2 regions of the Terriglobus roseus genome follow, and region 2 is predicted to be linked to the other one. Evidence: predicted binding sites of a transcription regulator. Region 2 holds the regulator's gene; the other holds the start of a gene.
The links. Region 2 encodes LexA, which represses DNA repair genes until DNA is damaged. Its sites were predicted from a motif close to CANTTCGCTTTTTATTCGC; they were not measured.

Region 1 (5,487 bases), 350 kb from region 2:
ACGAAGCGGCCACTATTGTCCGCGAAATCGACACACTCGAACGCGTCTGATTGGCTGCACGTCATAATCCTCGCTTGCGGATTATGGCGTGCAGCAAGTTTTCCTGAGACTTCCCCGTTACCATGAACGGGTATGGCTGAAGTGCAACCCCTCGCTCCCGAAATCCTCCTCCACATTGCCCAAGAACTAAATATCCCGCTCACTGGCGTACGCGCCGTGATGGGACTCCTGGATGAAGGCTCAACTGTTCCCTTCATCGCGCGCTATCGTAAGGAAGCCACCGGCAACCTGGACGAAGTGCAGATTCGCGATCTTGCCGAGAAGATCACTTACTTCCGCGAGTTCGTCTCGCGGCGTGAGACCGTCTTGTCTTCCATTACGGAACAGGGCAAGATGACGGACGAGTTGAAGGCAAAGATCATGGGCACGCTGGACCGCAGCGAACTTGAGGATCTGTATCTGCCGTACAAGCCAAAGCGCCGCACCAAGGCCACGATTGCACGCGAAAAAGGTCTGGAACCGTTGGCTGACTATCTGTGGGCGCAGAAGCCTGGCGAACTTGATCTGATCGCACTCGCCACTTCACTCATCGACCCTGAAAAGGAAGTCGCGACAATCGACGACGCACTGGAAGGCGCGCGCCACATTATTGCCGAACGCATCAGCGAAGATGCTGAGGTGCGTCGCTCCACGCGTCATGTGATGTTTGAAGAAGGCCTAATCGTCAGCCGCAAGATTTTCGATGCAAAAGACGAGCAGGAAAAGTTCAAGATGTACTACGAGTATCGCGAGCCGGTGAAGACCATCCCGTCGCATCGCATGCTGGCAGTGCGTCGTGGTGAAGCAGAAAACGTTCTGTACTGGCTCATCGAGACAGAGGAAGAACGCATGCTGGCGCTGATTCGTTCGCGCGTTCTTAAGAACGATGGTGATTGGACATCGCAACTCCGCCTCGCCATTGAAGACTGCTGGAAGCGCCTTCTCAACTCGTCGATTCAAGGTGAGTTGCGTTTGGAATTGAAGCGTCGCTCGGATACAGAAGCGATTGATGTGTTCCGCGAGAATCTGCAGCATGTGCTGATGGCTTCGCCCGCCGGGCCGATTCGCGTACTCGGAATCGATCCAGGCCTGCGCACTGGATGCAAGATTGCTGTCGTTGATGAAACAGGCAAGTTCCTGGCGCATGACGTGATCTATCCGCACACAGGCCGTGAGAAAGAGGCATCGCAGAAGCTGGCTGTCATGGTGGCTTCGCAGAACATTCGAGCCATTGCGATTGGAAACGGCACAGCATCGCGTGAGACGGACGCCTTCGTTCGTGACTTCCTTGCTGAACACAAGCTCGGTGGCATCTTCAAGGTCACGGTATCCGAGTCGGGCGCCAGCGTGTATTCCGCTTCAGACGTTGCGCGTCAGGAGTTCCCTGATCTTGATCTGACCGTGCGCGGCGCTATCTCCATTGCACGTCGTCTGCAGGATCCGCTTTCTGAACTGGTGAAGGTCGATCCTAAGTCCATTGGCGTTGGTCAGTATCAACATGACGTGGATCAACGCCAGTTGAACCAGTCACTGGAAGCAGTGATCGAAAGCTGCGTGAATCGTGTTGGCGTTGACTTGAATACGGCATCGTGGACGTTGCTGCGTTACGTCGCCGGAATCAGCGAACGTATCGCGCTGAACATCGTCCAGTTCCGCGATACCAATGGCCGCTTCCAATCCCGCAAGCAATTACATGAGGTATCGGGTATTGGCCCCAAAACGTTTGAGCAGGCCGCCGGCTTCTTGCGTATCCGCGATGGAGAGCAACCGCTGGACTCCACTGCGGTGCATCCCGAATCGTATGCGTTGGTGGAACAGATTGCGTCTTCTCTGAACACCTCGATCGATGACTTGATCCGTAAGCCTCAACTGCTGACGGGCGTGAAGACAGACGCGTTCGGTGCAGGCACTTACACGCTGAACGACATTCTCGAAGAGTTGAAGAAGCCCGGCCGTGATCCTCGCGATTCGTTCGTCGCCCCTACTTTCAACGAAGCAGTGCGAGAGATTCAGGATGTCGAACCCGGCATGGTGATGGAAGGCGTGGTCACCAACGTGACGAAGTTTGGTGCTTTCATCGACATTGGCGTACACCAGGATGGACTTGTTCACATCTCGGAGATTTCGCACAAGTACATCAAAGACCCGAGCGAAGCGTTGAAGGCTGGACAACTGGTAAAGGCTAAGGTTCTTAGTGCCGACGCCAAGACGAAGCGCATCTCGCTTTCAATCAAGGCGCTCGAACCTGCTCCGGGTGGAAAAGCCCCGCAGCGCGGTGGTGGACGCCCTCAGACCCAGCAGCGATCAGCGCCAGAACCCACGTCGATGGCAGACAAGTTGGCCGCCTTGAATACAAAGTGGCGCAGCAATGCTCCGACGGGACGTTAACTTCCGACAGGACATAAGCCCTTGCTGTTGAGTCAGCAAGGGCTTTTTCATGGCCCCACAAAAGAACTGCATTTGTTCAATAATCCACATCGCTGCGTGGGCGTTTTCGCCATTTATTCGCTATACTGAAAACGCATTATGGGCCCCCTCACCGTGCAACAGAAGCTCGAGATTCTTGCTGATGCGGCCAAATACGACGCGTCCTGCGCGTCGTCTGGCGCCAAGCGGAGTGGCAACAGCAAGGGTGTAGGCCACAGCGACGGTACCGGCATCTGCCATAGCTATACGCCGGATGGCCGCTGCATATCTTTGCTGAAATTGTTGTTGACGAACTACTGCACATACGACTGCGTTTTTTGCGTCAATCGTGTCAGTAGCGACATTCGGCGTGCGAGGTTTACGCCTGACGAAGTGGTCCGGCTCACATTGGATTTCTACAAGCGCAACTACATCGAAGGGCTGTTTCTTTCGAGCGGAATCATCCAGTCGCCGGATTACACAATGGAACAGTTTGTGACCGTGGCGAAGACGCTGCGAACCGTGCATTACTTCGGCGGATACATCCATATCAAGGCAATTCCTGGTTGCGATCGAAGACTGATTGACGAGGCAGGTTTGTATGCCGACCGGCTGTCCGCAAATATCGAACTGCCAACGCAGCAGGACCTGGTGCAGCTTGCCCCGGAGAAGAAATCAGACGTCATTGAAACGACCATGACGCAGATTCGTTTGGGTAAAGAGCAAGCGGATGACAACCGCAGGCACTTTGCCCATGCTCCGGCGTTTGCACCCGCTGGTCAAAGCACGCAAATGGTCATTGGAGCCACGCCTTCAACCGATCGCGAAATCATTGCGCGCTCTAACCGGCTGTATACCGACCACAAGCTGCGACGGGTGTACTACACAGGCTTTTCGCCGTATCCGGAAGCGGATACACGGCTGCCATTGAAGGCTTCACCCATGCTGCGTGAGCATCGGCTCTATCAGGCAGATTGGTTGATGCGGCACTATGGCTTCGCCGCAGAGGAGATTACGACAGAAGATGCCCCTGATCTTGATCTTGCATCGGACCCGAAGCTGGGATGGGCAAAACGGCATCCTGAATTCTTTCCTGTCGATGTGAACTCCGCCCCGCGAGAGGTGCTGCTGCGGATCCCAGGGCTTGGATATCGAAATGTGGACAGGGTTTTATCGATACGTCGCTACCACCGGCTGACAAGTGATGACCTGCGTAAACTGCATGTCCGCTGGAAAGACGCTGAGCAATACGTCGTCGCCGAGGATCATCTGCCGCTGGAAGTCTCCGTCTCCGAGACCGGTGACACACTCACGCCCCTTGCACAAAACGCTCCATCTTCCGCGCGTCAGATGACTTTGTTTGAAGATGTGGCGCGTTCCGCCATGTGGGGTTCGTTATGAACGCCGTTGATGTGATGCGCGTGCGTGTCGTTCCAGACTTTGCGCAATGGCGAGCACTTGCTCGTGCTGTCGTCAGCAAAAAGATTCCGCCTGAGTTAATCGACTTCTATGACCCGGCATTTGCGACGACACAGAAGTTGTTTTCAGAAAATGACGATTACTCAACAGAACTGATACAGGATGTGCCCGATTCAAAACCGCATGTTCCCAAACGTTTCCTGGAAACGGCAATCATCGCAGCATGTCATCGCGACCCACAACGATGGAACTTGCTGTACAGGCTTTTGTGGCGATTGCAGACAGAACGCGAATTGATGAAAGTGCAGGTGGATGCTGACGTGAACGCCCTACTGCGGTTGGAGCAGCAGGTGCGACGCGACGAGCACAAAATGCATGCCTTTGTACGATTCCGTCGGGTGGAGGATCCGGATGGCGTGGAACGGTTCATTGCCTGGTACGAACCGCAGCACCACATTCTGAAGCTGGCAGCACCATTTTTCGCGGAACGTTTTGCGGTGATGCGTTGGACCATTCTTACGCCGGATGGCTCGGCATTTTGGGATCCCCCCACAAAGCAACTGGAGTATGGGCCACCGGTCCCGCGTGAACAGGCTCCGTCAGGCGATGAATTAGAGGAGTTATGGAAGAGCTACTATGCGAGCATCTTCAACCCGGCCCGACTCAATCCAGTCGCTATGCGTGGTCACATGCCGATGCATTACTGGGGCAACCTGCCGGAGATCGAATTACTCCCACAGTTGATGTCAACCGCAGTGAAACGCGTTGAGGGCATGGTTTCCGCACAGGCCGGAAAGCCGAGTGCGGCTCCGTTCGTCCCGGCGAAACACACCTTGACTGTGATTCGCGAAGCGCTGCCCACATGCAAAGGTTGTGATCTTTACCAACACGCAATCCAGGTCGTGCCAGGCAGAGGTGCTAACCATGCGCCGCTCATGCTGGTGGGTGAGCAGCCCGGAGATCAAGAAGATCTGCAAGGTCTTCCCTTCGTCGGGCCAGCAGGAAACGTATTGAGAAAGGCTCTAGCGGAAGTTGGAATTGCCGACGGCGATATTTTCATGACAAATGCTGTGAAGCATTTCAAGTTTGTGCAGAGAGGAAAACTGCGTTTGCACCAGAACCCCAGGATGAGTGAGATCACTGCGTGCAAACCGTGGCTGTTAGCCGAACTCGACGCCGTCAAACCGAAGCTGGTTTTGTGTCTGGGGGCTTCTGCCGCAAAGTCCCTTCTTGGAGGAACGTTTGGACTGATGCGAGACCGAGGCAAGGTGCTTTCAACCCCCTTCGCAGAACATGTCATGGCGACAATTCACCCTTCGGCTGTTTTGCGGGCACCGAACGATGAGATGCGCCATACGTTGTACGAACACTTGCGAAATGACCTGCTGGCCGCGTACCAGTTTGCGATGAAGGCCGCGTAACCTGTCACCAACTACCGGGTTGAAACAAAGCCAGCCCGGCTGAGGATAAGATGTCCTTTGGGGCTTTTAGCGCCCATGTGGATTGAGAGTTTTTACATGATGGAATCGACGTACACCCCTGAAGGCTTTTACGAACACGCAATCAGCAGCCCACGCGCTCTTGCCGCCACGCTGGACCATACCCTGCTGAAGGCCGATGCGA
Region 2 (5,487 bases):
CGTGCCGATTGGTGTGGTGCTGTTTGCGTTGGCGCTGAAGCTGGTTCCGAAGGATCGCGAGACGGTTCGTGAGAGTTTTGATCTACCCGGGTTTCTGCTGGCGGGGTCCGCTTCCTTCTGCCTGATGTACCTGCTGGAGTCGCTGGAAGTGCAGCATGCTCCGGGGATGCAGGCGGCGGTGCTGCTGGTGCTGACTATTGTGTTGTCAGGGGCATTGGTGTGGTGGCTGCGTCGTGCTGAAAAGCCACTGTTTTCACTGGAAGTGTTTCGTATTGAGACATTCCGCGTGTCGAATGGCGCTGGATCACTGTTCCGGATGGCAGTGTTTTCCGTACCGTTCCTGTTGCCGCTGTTGTTTCAGGAGGCATTCGGTCTGAATCCGCTGGAGTCGGGATCGTTGACGATGGCGGTGTTTGCGGGGAATCTTGCAATGAAACCGCTGACTGGGCCACTGCTTCGTCGTTATGGCTTTCGGACGGTTTTGCTGTGGAATGGGACGTTGACTGCGGTGGCGCTGGTGGCTTGCGGATGGCTTCATGCAAACACGCCGAAGGTGATCACGCTGCTTGTCCTGTTTGCGGGAGGACTTGGCCGGTCGATGGAATTGACTGCATTGACGACCATGGGATTCGCGGACCTTCCGGAGAAGCTGAAGAACAGCGGCACCACGCTGGCTACGACGATTAACCAGATGACGACGAGCCTTGGTGTGGCTGTTTCTGCACTGGCTCTGCACGGAAGCGCACTGATGCGTGGTGGTGCGAGTGCCTTTGATTTTCGCGTGGCGTTTTGTGTGATGGCGGGCTTGGCAGCGTTGAGTTTGCCTTCGTACTGGACGATGCATCCTGCGGCGGGTGCGGCAGTGAGCGGAAACCTGATTCGGCAGGAACGGGAAGCGACGCCCGCGGAGGGTTAGGGTAGAAGCGCCTGCAGGGCGTCGAGCCATTTGGTGGGGCTATCCACCATGGCATCCGGGCCCGCTTCACGAAGTTTTTGAGGTGCCAAGCCGTAACTGCATCCGAGGCAGAGGACGCCGGCGTTGCGTGCAGTGGCAACGTCTACGTGGGAGTCGCCTACCAGAACGGTTCGTTGTGGGGATACCGGGCGGCCCAGCATTCGGGATGCTTCTTCCATCAATGCCTGCATGCCTTCGGGATCGGGCTTCTTGGTTGGGAAGCTGTCGCCGCCGTAATTGGCAAAGAAAAACTCGGACAGTCCGAGACCAGAACAGATGACGCGCGATGGGCGATATGGCTTGTTGGTAAGAATCGCCATCGGAAGAGATGGCGCAGCCGCACGAATCTTGCGAAGTTCACTGATCACGCCAGGATAGACGTAGGTGAAGTCGAGATTATGCGCGCGGTAATAGTCCAGGAAGAAGGGAATCGCTTGCGCGAAAGCTACTTCGTCCATGCCCCCGGTTGCTTCTAAGGCACGGCGGACGAGCATGGCAGCGCCATCGCCGATGAACTCTGCGATGCGGTGGGGTGGAAGTTGTTCGCGGCCCAGGAAGGCGAGGGTTGCATTGACCGACGCTGCTAAGTCTTGCTCCGAGTCAATCAGGGTCCCATCGAGATCGAAGACGAGAAGATCGCAGCGCAATTCGCCGCTGGTTTCCTCAGGCATACTTGCGCAACATGCCGAGGACCTTACCCTGGATCGCAACACGGTCCGCCGGAGCGAAGATGGGGGCCATCTCATTGTTGGAAGGCTGTAGGCGGATCAGGTTGCCTTCCTTGTAATAGCGCTTCAGCGTGGCGTCGGAACCGTCTACGAGCGCAACGACAATCTCACCTTCACGCGCTGTATTGGTGCGCTCTACCAAGACATAGTCGCCGTTGACGATGTGTTCGTCGCGCATGCTGTCGCCACGAACTTCAAGGGCGAAGACTTCGCGGTTGCCGATGATCTCAGAAAGGGAGATGGATTCCGCAGTTTCAATGGCTTCCACGGGCCGGCCAGCGGCGATTCTGCCCATGAGGGGCAGACGCTCGTTCCCCTTGCGTGAGTTCCTTGGAGAGAGAACATCGATGGAGCGGCTGCGATTATGAGCGCGCTGCAGGAGGCCTTTGTTGTGCAGATTTGTGATGTGTTTGTGCACCGTGGCAAGCGAATTCAGGCCAAGACCAGCCGCAATTTCTTCATAGGAAGGGGAGTATCCCTTGCGCTGGGTAAAGCCGGAGAGGAAGTCCAAAACCTCTTTTTGTCGCCGCGTAATCGCCATGGCTGAAATTGTAGCGAATAAAAAGCGAACTGCAAGGTAAAAGTTTCTTGAACCAAGAAAGCTAATGGGTGGTGCAGCCGTTCCCGATGTGGTACGACTCGCTGGCACCATTCTCACTGAATCATTGTTTTGTTCTCATCTGCGCGTCATCTTGGATTGCAGATCGGACGCCGGATTGGAAAGTGCGCCCGCTATAGATGGACAAATTACGCAGGAGACAGAGCAATGAGAGTGATGGTGGCAGAGGATGATGGGGCACTTTCTGTGTTTCTTAAGAAAGCGCTTGAATTGGAAGGGAATACGGTTCGCCTAGTAACAGATGGGGCCGGCGTATTAGAGGGCATTGAGGAAGACATGCCTGACCTGTTGGTGCTGGATCTGGGGCTTCCGCGGATGGATGGCGTGGATGTGCTGCGAGCACTGCACGGTCAGATCGACCTAATGTCCGTCCTGGTGTTGTCAGGTCGTTCGCAGCTTTCGGAAAAGATTGAATGTTTGAACCTGGGCGCGGATGACTATCTGTTGAAGCCGTTTTCCATGTATGAGTTGCTGGCACGTTGTAAGGCGATTGGTCGGCGGCGTATGGGATCCTCTGCTGGTTTGTTGCAATGCGCGGGATTGCGTATGGACCGCATTAAACGCAGTGTTTCCTATCACGAAGAGTTGCTGGACTTCACCTCAAAGGAATTTACGTTGCTGGAGTACCTGCTGCTGCAGAAGGGACGCGCTGTATCTCGTCGTGAACTCCTGCAGAATGTGTGGCAGATGTCGCCGGACGCCGGAACGAATGTGGTGGATGTTTATGTGAACTATCTCCGCCGTAAGCTGAGCGCAGTGGGCGCGTCGGGTTTGGTGCAGACGATGCGTGGCGAGGGATATGGCATTGCCGCGAAACAGAACGACGGTTTGCCGCGATTCGCAACCATGCCTATTGACGCTCGTTATCAAACGGCGTTGGAGGTTGCATGAACCAGATGGAGTTGACCATGGACGATGCTGCATTGGAAGAACTGGATGACGCAATCCACGCCTTGTCACAGCCTTTAACCGCGCTGTTGTTTGCTGTGGAGATGGCTGCTCTCCGCACGACACCCGATGAGATACAGGACGCATTGAACACTGCGCGCGCCGAGTGCCGCCGGGCAGTGGCGGAGTTGGAGCGAGTGCGTGAAGCCGCGGCGCGTCTTGAGGCGGGAGGGTCGCGATGAATTCAGTCGTGGCGGCGTCTGTTCAGCAACGTTCTGTGGTGTTGGTCACTCCGGATACGGAGTTGCGGCATAAGCTTTCCTCTTTGCTTTCAGATATGCGTTGGCAGGTCTTTCCAGCTTCCGGAGGGGCTGAGGCGATGATGCATCTCGGCAGCCTGGAGCCCGAGGCCATGATTGTGGATCACTGGCTTCCGGACCTGGATGCGTCGGAGTTTGCTGAGTATGCGGCGACGGTTTGTCCTGCGACGGATATGTTGCAAATGGATGGTAGTTGCAACGGTTCTAAAGTGCGCAGCGCGCGGCGTAACGAGCTTCTTCATGCGTTGCGAGAGGCGCAAGAATGCTGCGTGGAGAGAACACCTGCAACCGGTGGATTTGATGGTGCGGCCTGGCTTCATGCGCCTGTTACGGTGCCCTTTGCTGCGCCGATGGCGGTGGTGAAAGAAGCGCTTCCTGAGGTTGCTGAAGAGGTCAAGATGCATCTTCCGGAGTTTGTTGGAGACGCTTTGAAGATGCGGGAGTTGGCGCAGCAGATCCGCTTGGTCGCCCCACATGCAACTGCGAATGTTCTTGTGTTGGGAGAAACGGGAACAGGAAAAGAGTTGGTTGCAAAGGCCGTGCACCGGTTGAGCCCTCGTGCAGGAAAGCCGTTTGTTGTGTTGAACTGTGCGGCAATTCCGGAACACCTGTTGGAAGCTGAGTTGTTTGGCCATACGCGCGGAGCGTTTACAGGGGCGGTTTCTTCGCGCATGGGGCGCATAGAAGCTGCGCATGGTGGAACGCTTTTTCTGGATGAAATTGGAGAGATGCCGCTGCCGTTACAGGCGAAGATGCTGCGGTTTCTGGAGAACGGCGAGATTCAGAAGGTGGGTGAAAACGAGCCTATCCGTGTGGATGTGCGCATTGTTGCGGCGACGCATCAGCCTTTGGAAGAACTCGCTCGTGATCGGCGGTTCCGACCGGATTTGTATTATCGGCTTGCTGTATTTCCCGTGGAGATCCCGGCATTGCGGGAGAGGCGTGAAGATATCCCCATGCTGGTGGAACACACATTGCGCAAGCTTGGCGATAGCATGCCTCGTAAATCGATCAGCAGCGAAGCTCTTTCGCTATTGATGGAGCTTGACTGGGCAGGCAATGTTCGTGAGCTTTGCCACATGGTCCATCGCGCAGTGATTCTCTGCGGCGAGGAAGCGGGTATTCGGCCAGAACATATTCTGCTGCCGGGACGTTTCTCGGCGATGCAACATTAGAAAACTCGTAAACGAAACACATGTTGCAGTTAGGCCGCTCACAGGAGCGGCTTAACTCTTGGCCTTCTACGTGCATTTATCGGCAGTAAGTTGAAGTGACTTTAGTCAGGAGGGAGGGATTCATGCTTGAGATGCCAACAGCCGATGCACTGGAGCGCTATCTGACGCTGACCACGCAGCAGATGAAGTTGACTGCGACGAATATGGCGAATCAAAATACCGATGGCTACACGCGCCGTGTTGCGAGTTTTTCCAATAACGATACCGTGAATGTGAACGGTATTTCGACCAGTTCCGGCGTGTCAGCGACTGTTACAGCACAGCGGGACCGTGTTCTGCAGCGATCTTTGCAGCAGGCGACAGAGGCTTCAAGCGCCAGCAGCGCACGGACCACGGCGCTTGATAATCTGCAATCGTTATTCATGATCGATAGCTCTGGTGATGATGCGTCTGGAATCGGCGCAGCAATCAGCAACTTCTTTAACAGCATGACCTCACTTGGGTCGTCGCCTTCAGATACCAATACGCGGCAGACGGCGTATACCGCTGCGCAAGCGCTAGTGACGACGATGAACCGCACGGCGTCGCAACTTTCTTCACAGACGTCATCGCTCAATCAGCAGATTGGCACGTCTGTGGACCAGGTCAACAGCCTGCTCACGAATATTGCGTCCTTGAACAAGCAGATTCAGCAATCGGGTGGTCAGGATACGGATGGTTTGCAGGACCAGCGTGACCAGGCTGTTCTCTCGCTAGCAAAACTGGTGGATGTGAATACGGTCACGGCAACCGATGGAACAGT

Region 1: BLT38_RS08350 (putative DNA modification/repair radical SAM protein) is a predicted target of LexA. The motif match lies at 2,530-2,548, and genes of this name have one in related genera.

Annotation. Positions count from the first base shown of each region.
Region 1 is NZ_LT629690.1:1,950,546-1,956,032, forward strand. It holds gene BLT38_RS08340 (hypothetical protein) at 1-50, shown strand, start outside; gene BLT38_RS08345 (Tex family protein) at 133-2,427, shown strand; gene BLT38_RS08350 (putative DNA modification/repair radical SAM protein) at 2,566-3,846, shown strand; gene BLT38_RS08355 (UdgX family uracil-DNA binding protein) at 3,843-5,285, shown strand; gene deoC (deoxyribose-phosphate aldolase) at 5,382-5,487, shown strand, end outside.
Region 2 is NZ_LT629690.1:1,599,838-1,605,324, forward strand. It holds gene BLT38_RS06775 (DHA2 family efflux MFS transporter permease subunit) at 1-916, shown strand, start outside; gene BLT38_RS06780 (HAD hydrolase-like protein) at 913-1,626, opposite strand; gene lexA (transcriptional repressor LexA) at 1,619-2,224, opposite strand; gene BLT38_RS06790 (response regulator transcription factor) at 2,450-3,193, shown strand; gene BLT38_RS06795 (hypothetical protein) at 3,190-3,432, shown strand; gene BLT38_RS06800 (sigma-54 dependent transcriptional regulator) at 3,429-4,685, shown strand; gene flgK (flagellar hook-associated protein FlgK) at 4,808-5,487, shown strand, end outside.